One region of the Citrobacter sedlakii genome, then DNA from elsewhere that is predicted to be linked to it. Evidence: predicted binding sites of a transcription regulator. Region 1 holds the regulator's gene; each other region holds the start of a gene.

Region 1 (3,282 bases):
AGATAGTCCATATGGCTGCGGTGGCACGGCACATAGACGATTTCGTGCCCGTCGTGGGCCAACTGGCGCACGCGCTCGGCGTTATGGACGTTGATCCCCTGATACAGACGGTTCCAGGTAAAGCCCAGAATGCGGTCGGTCAGGCGAATCATCTCGTAAGAAAAGTTCGCAGCGATCTCTTCCATCAGCGCAATGGCGTTTTGCTGCGCTTTTTCGTGGGAGATCTTCTTGCTACGCGCCTCGTCTTCTACCGCGCGGGCAATGGCTTTCGAGGCCAACAGTTTGTTAAACAGATCCTGTCGCGCCGGCAGACGCGGACCGACCGCCGCCAGACGCTGACGGGCGAAGTGCATACGCGCCACGCGCGCCAGTTTCTGCGCGATGGTTTTGTCGGTGCCGTGTTCGTCGGCCATGCGGCGCAGCGACACGGACGGCGAGAAACGCACAAAGCTGTCGCGCCCCAGCCAGGAGACGGCAAAGAATTTCTGAATGCCGTTAAGCATACGTAGCGGCGGATTCACTTCGCCTTTTTCACGTCCAGGCGAGCGGCCAAACATCACCGAGACCGGCACCATTTGCACATCCAGGTCTGGATTACTGCGATGCAGATCGAGATAGTTATGGAACAGCTTGATAGATTCTTCTTTCGGCGTGTAATACGTAAAGACACGCGGTCCGCCATGAATAAAGACATAGCGCGGCAGCAGCGTGCCGTCGATCTCCAGCGGCTCTAACGGGTCGGGAAGATCGTGCGCCAGACACTGCGCGCGCAGTGTGAGTAAGTCCGCTTTGGAGTTATACGGCAAAACGTACATAATTGGGCGAGAGGTATCGAGTCCCAGTTCCGGGGCAGGATCCGCCGGAATAGACTTGCTTTTTACCAGTACGCTTAATGGTAAATTCAGTAATTTATAGTAAATTCGTGGCCAGCCGGACATAAACGATGTAAAGCCTCTGGTTAATAATGCAAATGCGCTGCAAGGATATCAGAAAGTCATGTGAATTTCTGTTGTATACGGTCATACTTCGCGCCGCGTTGCCCGCACTCAGATTATACGCGCTAACAAAGCATTGTCATTGACGCCAATAATGCAAAAAGGTTCTTTTAATGGCTAACAATACCACTGGATTCACCCGAATTATTAAAGCAGCCGGTTACTCCTGGAAGGGGTTTCGCGCAGCATGGGTCAACGAGGCGGCGTTCCGTCAGGAAAGCATTGCGGTGCTGGCAGGCGTGGCCATCGCCTGTTGGCTGGATGTCGATGCTATTACCCGCGTTCTGCTGATTGGCTCGGTGCTGCTGGTCATGGTTGTTGAAATTTTAAACAGTGCAATTGAAGCCGTCGTCGACCGTATTGGATCCGAATATCACGAGCTGTCAGGACGGGCGAAGGACATGGGATCGGCGGCAGTGCTGCTTTCCATTATTGTCGCGCTGATCACCTGGGGCATTCTGCTGTGGGCCCATTTTCACTAACAACATACGCGCTCCGTTCCATAACCGCATAAAACTGCGGATCATTGTGCAGTTTGTGGTTCCAAAATCACCTTTAGCTGTATATACTCACAGCATAACTGTATATACACCCAGGGGGCGGAATGAAAGCGTTAACGGCCAGGCAGCAAGAGGTGTTTGATCTTATTCGGGATCACATCAGCCAGACAGGTATGCCGCCGACGCGTGCGGAAATCGCGCAGCGTTTGGGGTTCCGTTCCCCAAACGCCGCTGAAGAACACCTGAAAGCGCTGGCGCGCAAAGGGGTGATTGAAATCGTTTCCGGCGCGTCCCGCGGCATTCGACTGCTGCAGGAAGAAGAAGATGGCTTACCGCTGGTCGGTCGCGTTGCGGCAGGCGAGCCGCTGCTGGCGCAGCAGCACATTGAAGGCCATTACCAGGTCGATCCGTCACTGTTTAAACCGAATGCCGACTTCCTGCTGCGCGTCAGCGGTATGTCGATGAAAGACATCGGCATTATGGACGGCGATCTGCTGGCGGTACACAAAACGCAGGATGTACGTAACGGTCAGGTGGTCGTGGCGCGCATTGATGACGAAGTAACGGTAAAACGCCTGAAAAAACAGGGCAACAAAGTCGAGCTTCTGCCAGAAAACAGCGAATTTACACCGATCGTCGTGGATCTGCGTGAACAAAGCTTCACGATTGAAGGGCTGGCCGTCGGCGTCATCCGCAACGGTGAATGGCTGTAATTTCATTTAGCCGGATATAAGAGCGTACGCGCCGTTATCCGGCGCCAGGCCTGGCAGCGCTGTGCTTATCAGGCCTGTATAATTTTAAATCTACGATAACTGCTCCTCAGGCTTCTTCTCATGCCGTTCTTTGCATCTGCTGATAAAGCGCTCTGGCGTCTTGCCTTACCCATGATTTTCTCCAACATCACTGTGCCGCTGCTTGGGCTGGTAGATACCGCGGTGATAGGCCACCTTGATAGTCCTGTTTACCTCGGCGGGGTGGCGGTTGGGGCGACGGCTACCAGTTTTCTGTTCATGCTGCTGCTCTTTTTACGAATGAGCACTACCGGGCTTACGGCGCAGGCGTTTGGAGCGAAGAACCCACAGGCGCTGGCGCGCGCGTTAGTACAGCCATTGCTGCTGGCGCTGGGCGCTGGCCTGCTCATTGCGCTCTGCCGAACGCCGCTGATCGATCTGGCGCTGCATATCGTCGGCGGTAGCGAAGCGGTGCTGGCGCAGGCAAGACGCTTCCTGGAAATCCGCTGGCTTAGCGCGCCCGCCTCGCTGGCCAATCTGGTCCTGCTGGGCTGGCTGCTCGGTGTGCAGTATGCGCGGGCGCCGGTGATTCTGCTGATTGTCGGTAACATCCTCAACATTATCCTCGACCTGTGGCTGGTGATGGGCCTGCATATGAACGTGCAGGGCGCTGCGCTGGCTACGGTGATAGCTGAATACGCCACGCTATTGCTGGGAATGCTGATGGTGCGCAAGGTGCTGCATCTGCGCGGCGTCTCGATGGAGATGTTAAAGCAGGCCTGGCGCGGGAATATTCGTCGCCTGCTGGCGCTTAATCGCGACATTATGCTGCGTTCGCTGCTGCTCCAGCTCTGCTTTGGCGCCATTACTGTTCTTGGCGCAAGGCTTGGCGGCGACATCATTGCCGTGAACGCAGTGCTCATGACGCTGCTTACCTTTACCGCCTATGCGTTGGACGGCTTTGCCTACGCTGTTGAGGCGCATTCCGGCCAGGCGTATGGCGCGCGGGACGGTAGTCAATTGCTGGAGGTCTGGCGGGCGGCGTGTCGTCAGTCA
Region 2 (3,282 bases), 1.6 Mb from region 1:
TGCCCGACGGCGGCGAGCCATTTTTTGCTGCGATAAATAGCCATGCTCACCCCCACGCCCTGTTTTGCCAGACGCGGCTCGGGCGAGGCGCTTTGTCGCCTTCCGGCAGCCGGGCGCTGACAGTCCAGGTGAGATAATCGGAGTTCAGGCTGCGCTCTACCTTCACACCGCGGCGCCGGTAGTTAGCCACCAGTTCGTCGGCCTGTTCGGTTGTGCAGTCAGAGTGATGGAACCAGCTATATTTCATCCCCATCACCCCGCAAAGCTCATAAGCTGGGAGGCGGCGTTTTCGGCTTCTTCTTGCGTGCGGAACGTGCGGGACAGTATCCAGCGCCAGAGAACGTCGAGCGCGGCTTTGTACAGCTGCTGGAACTCGGTTTCGTCCATATTGGCAAATGCAATGCTGCGAGGATGCTTGCGGAGGGTGCCGTCCGGTAGCTGGATAGCGTCGTAGTGGCCGGACTCGATGGTCACCCACGCACGATAGGCGTCAAAGGATTTGCAGGCACTGATGCTGCCGGCGCGCTTATCAGCGATGCGATCGAGATACTGTTCGGCGGCGTCAAGAAGTGCGCCCTCATTCCCACCATAGGAAGCCAGGAATTTTGCGTAGCCGGTCACCAGCTTGCGTTCGTTGGATGAGATCGCGCCGCCGGTAGGCTCCCAGTATTCGAAGCCCAGATTCAGCAGAGCGAAGAAGCGGCGATGAAACGCAGGATTGCGTACCTGTTTGAAGTCGGCCACCAGCACGGCGCCGAGCTTAATTTTTGATTGCAATAAATCGCTGGTCTCCGGCGTAGCCGGGATCAGGATCCCTGAGGACTGCTTAATGAGTTGTAACTGCGCCATGGTATTCACTCCGTGGCGCATCGCGGTCAGGTTGCTGGTTGTTCAGGCCAGCTCAAGAATTATGATTGCGTACGTAGTGACAAGTCAATTTTTAGAAGCCATTTCCCGGACAATTTCCATGATGGTTTCTTTTGACCAGTAAAGATCATCTCTGGATAACTTTCTGGGTGTTACAGCCCCCTCTCTGCTTGTAATAATATACCGTTCCTCTGCTCTAATCCTGAACGACAGAACCTCAAGCCCTCTTCCATCAGTAATGGTCACCCGAAAATTATCAGCAAGATCTGATTGAACTATATCCGCCACGTAATCCCCCTGAGCGACATACAGACGCAATTAAAAAATGTCGGCAGCAGCATCAAAGGTATACACATTGCGGTATTCGGATAAATGCGCGCCAGCCCTAAGCGCTATGTTAATAAAACCAATCGTCAGCGCTCTCCCAGGTCTCCTGGAGGATCATTTCAATTTGCTTTTTATCGTCCTTGGCAGCGCCATAAACATTAAGTCCATCAGATCCGGCTCGTCGAATCACCAGGCTGCAATCTTCATACTGATTGTTAAGCCGCTTAAGCAGCTCCTTCTCAAGTGCAGCCTCCGCACCGTCAGGAAGTTTTTTAGTGCGATCAATGGTTAACTCAACTTTCATTATTGCCTCCATTGCATATACTGTACTTTTATACAGTATACCTGTGAGAGCAAATGATCAACGTCTTTAAAGCACAAAATGTTAATTTTCTGTCAGGAGGTAAAAAAATAATCCGCCATATCCTATTGAACTCTAAGATTTTTTAGATGCAAATCCCTCCGACTGGCAAAGCCCGGGTAAATTGGCACGCACCTGTTCCATAGTGAAGGCAGAAAGAACTGATTGCTTACTCAACCACTTGCTGTGCATACTTATGACACTACACATTAACTCATTATCAGTTATAAGCGAGTTTCCTCTCCCTCAAGAACGATTTACGTCTCGTCCCTAGTCCATGATGTGAGTTTAGATCCGATCTACTTAAAGCGTAGAGGTAAAATATCATCTAAAATTTGTCAAAAACTCAACCTTTTCATAGATAAAATACAATAGCTTAAGTATAATCTGGATAACTTTGAGTTCAATTTATAGAATTGGAATTTTTGGGAAATGAAAAAAATATCCAGAAGAGATGCAAAGGCAACTTTCCTACGCGGATGGTTAAGATTTATTCTAAGCGTTGAAAGGAAAAAAAATAAGAAACCCAAAAAGGGAAGAGATGGGAATTTGCGTTTTACCGATGATACAACACCTATTCAAAATCAAGTTGTATCATTTATTGAAAATATTTCCGTCATCACAGAATATGACTCATCCATACTTCGTCGCGATGCGGAAAAAATATTAATCCCTAAACATTTTGATTTGTATGATAACCCTGAAAAATCTCTGTTATTCATTAGTGCCGCAGCAAAATTAATAGCACGAGGGAAGAGAAAATCATATACATTTAATTATAAGAAAAATAAGACTCACTGCTTAGGGTTAGAATGTCTTCTTGGTGTAGCGCTCACTGCAGCCAGACAAAACAACATTTATTTTAAAGATAGTACAATTCAAATTAATGGGGTTTATCCCAAAGATGAGCAGTATCTTGAAATCATTCGAGATATTGGGCTAGTAAAAGAAATAAGCAATGCAGATCCTGGAAAAGTACTTGATGCAACAGAAGCATCTAAGAAAGTCAATCCTAAGCAGAGAATATTTTCCGCTGATAGCATTGGGAAAGAAAATGCCTCAGCATTTGCTCATGACACTAAAAATATTACGGCTGAAAAATTCACCAAATACATTAACAGATGTCTCAACGACCACGAATTGAAACTTGTTAGTGATGCAGAAAAACATTTAACTTCGTGCATGGGTGAACTTCTCGATAATGCCGAAAGACACTGCGGGTTAGAACAACGATCTCGTTGGTATCTACGCGGATTTGTTAATAACAACGTAAAGAATCCAATTTGTGAAATAGCTGTATTTAACTTTGGACAAACTATTGATGAAACGTTTAACAATTTACCTGACAATCATTTTTCATTAAGTAAACAGGTTACTCCATATGTAAATAAACATATTAAAAAACGAGGTATGTTTAAAGAAGGCTTGATTACGGTTGCTGCTTTACAAGGGCGTGTAAGTTGTAAAAATGAGAAAGAAACAGATAGTTCAGGCACAGGAACTATTGAATTACTTAAACTATTCCAAGACATGTACGATAATCTGAAGAAAATGGGTCGTGACATCAAAGGTGGCGTAAAAATGACTTTGATATCAGGTTGTACACATATCAATTTCGATGGTTCCTATCAATTAAAACAAAAATTAGTAAATGATGCTGAAAGCGATATCTTTACATACCCATTTAACAATATAGGGCTTGAATCTGAACCGGATCGCACCTATCT
Region 3 (3,282 bases), 800 kb from region 1:
GGTTTTAGCCGATGACAGCGTAGTCCACGGACCGCTGGAAGTGCTGCTGACCATGACCGAAGAAGCCGGAATGGACGGCGCGTTTGGTCTGCAGGCCAACTGGCTGCAGGCGGACATTCTGATCAATACCGACTCTGAAGAAGAGGGTGAGATCTACATGGGCTGCGCAGGGGGGATTGATTTTACCTCTAACCTGAAGCTTGAGCGCGAAGCCGTTCCGGCAGGCTTCCAGTGCGTTAAGCTGACCCTGAAAGGGTTGAAGGGCGGCCACTCCGGCGGCGAAATCCACGTGGGCCTCGGTAACGCCAACAAGCTGCTGGTACGCTTCCTCGCCGGTCATGCGCAAGAGCTGGATCTGCGTCTGGTCGACTTTAATGGCGGCACCCTACGTAACGCGATTCCGCGCGAAGCGTTTGCCACCGTTGCGGTTGCGGCTGACAAGGTCGAGACGCTGAAAGCGCGGGTCAATACTTACCAGGCTATCCTGAAAAACGAACTGGCAGAGAAAGAGAAAAATCTCGTGGTTCTGCTGGAGACGACGACCAACGAGAAAGCGGCGCTGACCGCGCAGTCTCGCGACAGCTTTATTCGTCTGCTGAACGCGACCCCGAACGGCGTGATCCGCAATTCTGACGTCGCCAAAGGCGTGGTGGAAACGTCGTTAAACGTGGGCGTGGTCACCATGACTGACGACAACGTAGAAATTCACTGCCTGATCCGTTCGCTGATCGACAGCGGTAAAGACTACGTGGTGAGTATGCTGGATTCTCTCGGCAAGCTGGCAGGCGCGAAAACCGAAGCGAAAGGCGGCTACCCGGGCTGGCAACCGGATGCTAACTCGCCGGTGATGCACCTGGTGCGGGAAACCTATCAGCGTCTGTTCAACAAGACGCCGAACATTCAGATCATCCACGCAGGTCTGGAATGCGGTCTGTTCAAAAAACCGTACCCGGACATGGACATGGTTTCCATCGGGCCAACCATTACCGGTCCGCACTCGCCGGATGAGCAGGTTCATATCGAAAGCGTGGGTCATTACTGGACGCTGCTGACGGAACTGCTGAAAGCGATCCCGGCAAAATAAGTCGGTAATCCATACCGGATGGCGCTACGCCATCCGGTCGTCTATAACCCCAGCAGTAACTGCCGCTCCAGCTGCGGATCAAGCAGCGTAACGTGTAATCCCACCAGGCGAACGCCTCGCCCTCCCCGTCTTTCGTCCCAGGTTTTACGCGCGGTAGAAAGTAAATCGTCTTTGTTCAACCGCGGCCAGACGTGTTCCTGGGTGGTTTGCTGAAAATCATTAAATTTTAATTTCACCCCCTGACGGGCGATTAATAAATCCGGTTTGACCTTTGCCAGACGGCGTTCAAGCTCGGGGTATAAGCGCTCGATGATCGCCTCGCATTCCGACCAGTGATGAATATCTTCCGCCATCGTCCGTTCGACACCCACGGATTTTCGCAGGCGTTCGCTGTTGACGTCCCGCTCGTCAATTCCCTGACTGCGCTCCCAGATAATGCGTCCGAATTTGCCAAAGCGTTTTAACAGCGTCGCCAGGTCAAAATGCTGAATATCGCCGCAGGTACGCAGTCCCATACTTTCCAGTTTTGCCGCAGAGACTTTTCCCACGCCGGGGATTTTTTCCAGCGGCAGCGTTTCGAGAAATGCCGGAACGTCTACTGGCGTGATCACGTACTGCCCGTTTGGTTTATTCAGATCAGAAGCGATTTTTGCCAGAAATTTTACCGGTGCGACGCCCGCAGAAGCGGTCAACCGCAGTTCGTTAAAAATGGTCTGGCGAATTTCCTGAGCGATAAGCGTCGCGGAACCATGACAATGGGTGCTGTCGGTGACGTCAAGATAGGCCTCGTCCAGCGAGAGGGGTTCAATGCGCGAGGTGTAGCGGGAGAAAATTTCGCGGATATGTTCTGACGCTTCTTTATACGCATCGAAACGACCGGGTAATAAGGTGAGGTGCGGGCATAACTTTAACGCCATTCCCGTGGGCATCGCGCTGCGCACGCCAAACTTTCGCGCCGGGTAATTGGCGGAGCTGATCACGCCACGCCGCTCCCGGCTGCCGCCAATGGCGATGGGAATATCGCGCAGCGCGGGGTTGTCGCGCATTTCAACCGCGGCGAAAAAACAGTCCATATCAACATGTATGATTTTACGCATCGCCCCTCCCACACACTGTTTAAGTATACAGTATATTTAGGGAATGAGAAGTCAATGAAGAACCCATAATGTGGTGTCAAAAGAGATGCAATTAAAGAAATGTCTTAATTCGTTTTAGCGTAAAGTGTAAACACAACACGCGGGGCTTGCGAAAAACTGCCGTGGTGCTAATGTGAGCGCTTAAAATCCAGATTCGTCCGATTTTGGGTACTGATATTTGCCGTTCTGGCATGTGTAACCGTTTTATCAAGGAACAAGCAGTATGCGTAAAATCGCATTGTTTATTGCGATGCTTTTGATCCCGTGCGTGTCGTTCGCCGGTTTGCTGAGTAGCAATAGCTCCACGACGCCGATCAGCAAAGAGTATAAGCAGCAGTTGATGGGTTCGCCTGTCTATATTCAGATCTTTAAAGAAGAGCGCACGCTTGATCTCTACGTTAAGATGGGCGAACAGTACCAGTTGCTCGACAGCTATAAGATTTGTAATTACTCCGGCGGTTTAGGCCCTAAACAGCGCCAGGGAGATTTCAAAAGCCCGGAAGGTTTTTACAGCGTTCAGCGTAGCCAGCTCAAACCGGACAGCCGTTTCTATAAAGCCATTAACATTGGCTTTCCTAACGCCTATGACCGCGCACACGGTTATGAGGGCAAGTATCTGATGATTCACGGCGCCTGCGTGTCCGTTGGCTGCTACGCCATGACCGACAGCGGGATTGACGAGATTTTCCAGTTCGTCACCGGCGCGCTGGTGTTTGGCCAGCCGAGCGTTCAGGTCAGCATCTACCCGTTCCGCATGACCGACGCCAATATGCAGCGTCACAAGTACTCTTATTACAAGTCGTTCTGGGCGCAGTTAAAGCCAGGCTACGACTACTTTGAGCAGACCCGCAAGCCACCGACCGTTTCCGTTGTCGATGGCCGCTATGTGGTCAGCAAGCCGTTGAGCCACGAGGTGGTTCACCCGCAGCTGGCGTCAAACTATACGCTCCCCGAGACAAAATAACGCCCACTCGCCTGGCATGATCTTTTGCCAGGTTTCATTGCCCGTCAGCGGTTGAGTGGCGATCACCGAGACCACATCGTTAGGTGTGGTCTGCGAGC

The links. Region 1 encodes LexA, which represses DNA repair genes until DNA is damaged. Its sites were predicted from a motif close to TNCTGTATGTACATACAGNA; they were not measured.
Region 2: a site for LexA is predicted at 1,517-1,536, ahead of JY391_RS05885 (DinI-like family protein). Genes of this name have one in related genera too.
Region 3: a site for LexA is predicted at 2,195-2,214, ahead of dinB (DNA polymerase IV). Genes of this name have one in related genera too.

Annotation. Positions count from the first base shown of each region.
Region 1 covers NZ_CP071070.1:4,392,100-4,395,381, reverse strand. Annotated here, with positions in the region: gene plsB (glycerol-3-phosphate 1-O-acyltransferase PlsB) at 1-938, opposite strand, end outside; gene JY391_RS20825 (diacylglycerol kinase) at 1,109-1,477, shown strand; gene lexA (transcriptional repressor LexA) at 1,600-2,208, shown strand; gene dinF (MATE family efflux transporter DinF) at 2,329-3,282, shown strand, end outside.
Region 2 covers NZ_CP071070.1:1,242,596-1,245,877, reverse strand. Annotated here, with positions in the region: gene JY391_RS05905 (hypothetical protein) at 1-44, opposite strand, end outside; gene JY391_RS05900 (hypothetical protein) at 47-253, opposite strand; gene JY391_RS05895 (DUF1367 family protein) at 253-849, opposite strand; gene JY391_RS05890 (hypothetical protein) at 934-1,155, opposite strand; gene JY391_RS05885 (DinI-like family protein) at 1,265-1,498, opposite strand; gene JY391_RS05880 (hypothetical protein) at 1,988-3,282, shown strand, end outside.
Region 3 covers NZ_CP071070.1:3,593,690-3,596,971, forward strand. Annotated here, with positions in the region: gene pepD (cytosol nonspecific dipeptidase) at 1-1,084, shown strand, start outside; gene dinB (DNA polymerase IV) at 1,126-2,181, opposite strand; gene dpaA (peptidoglycan meso-diaminopimelic acid protein amidase) at 2,444-3,184, shown strand; gene JY391_RS17235 (class II glutamine amidotransferase) at 3,155-3,282, opposite strand, start outside.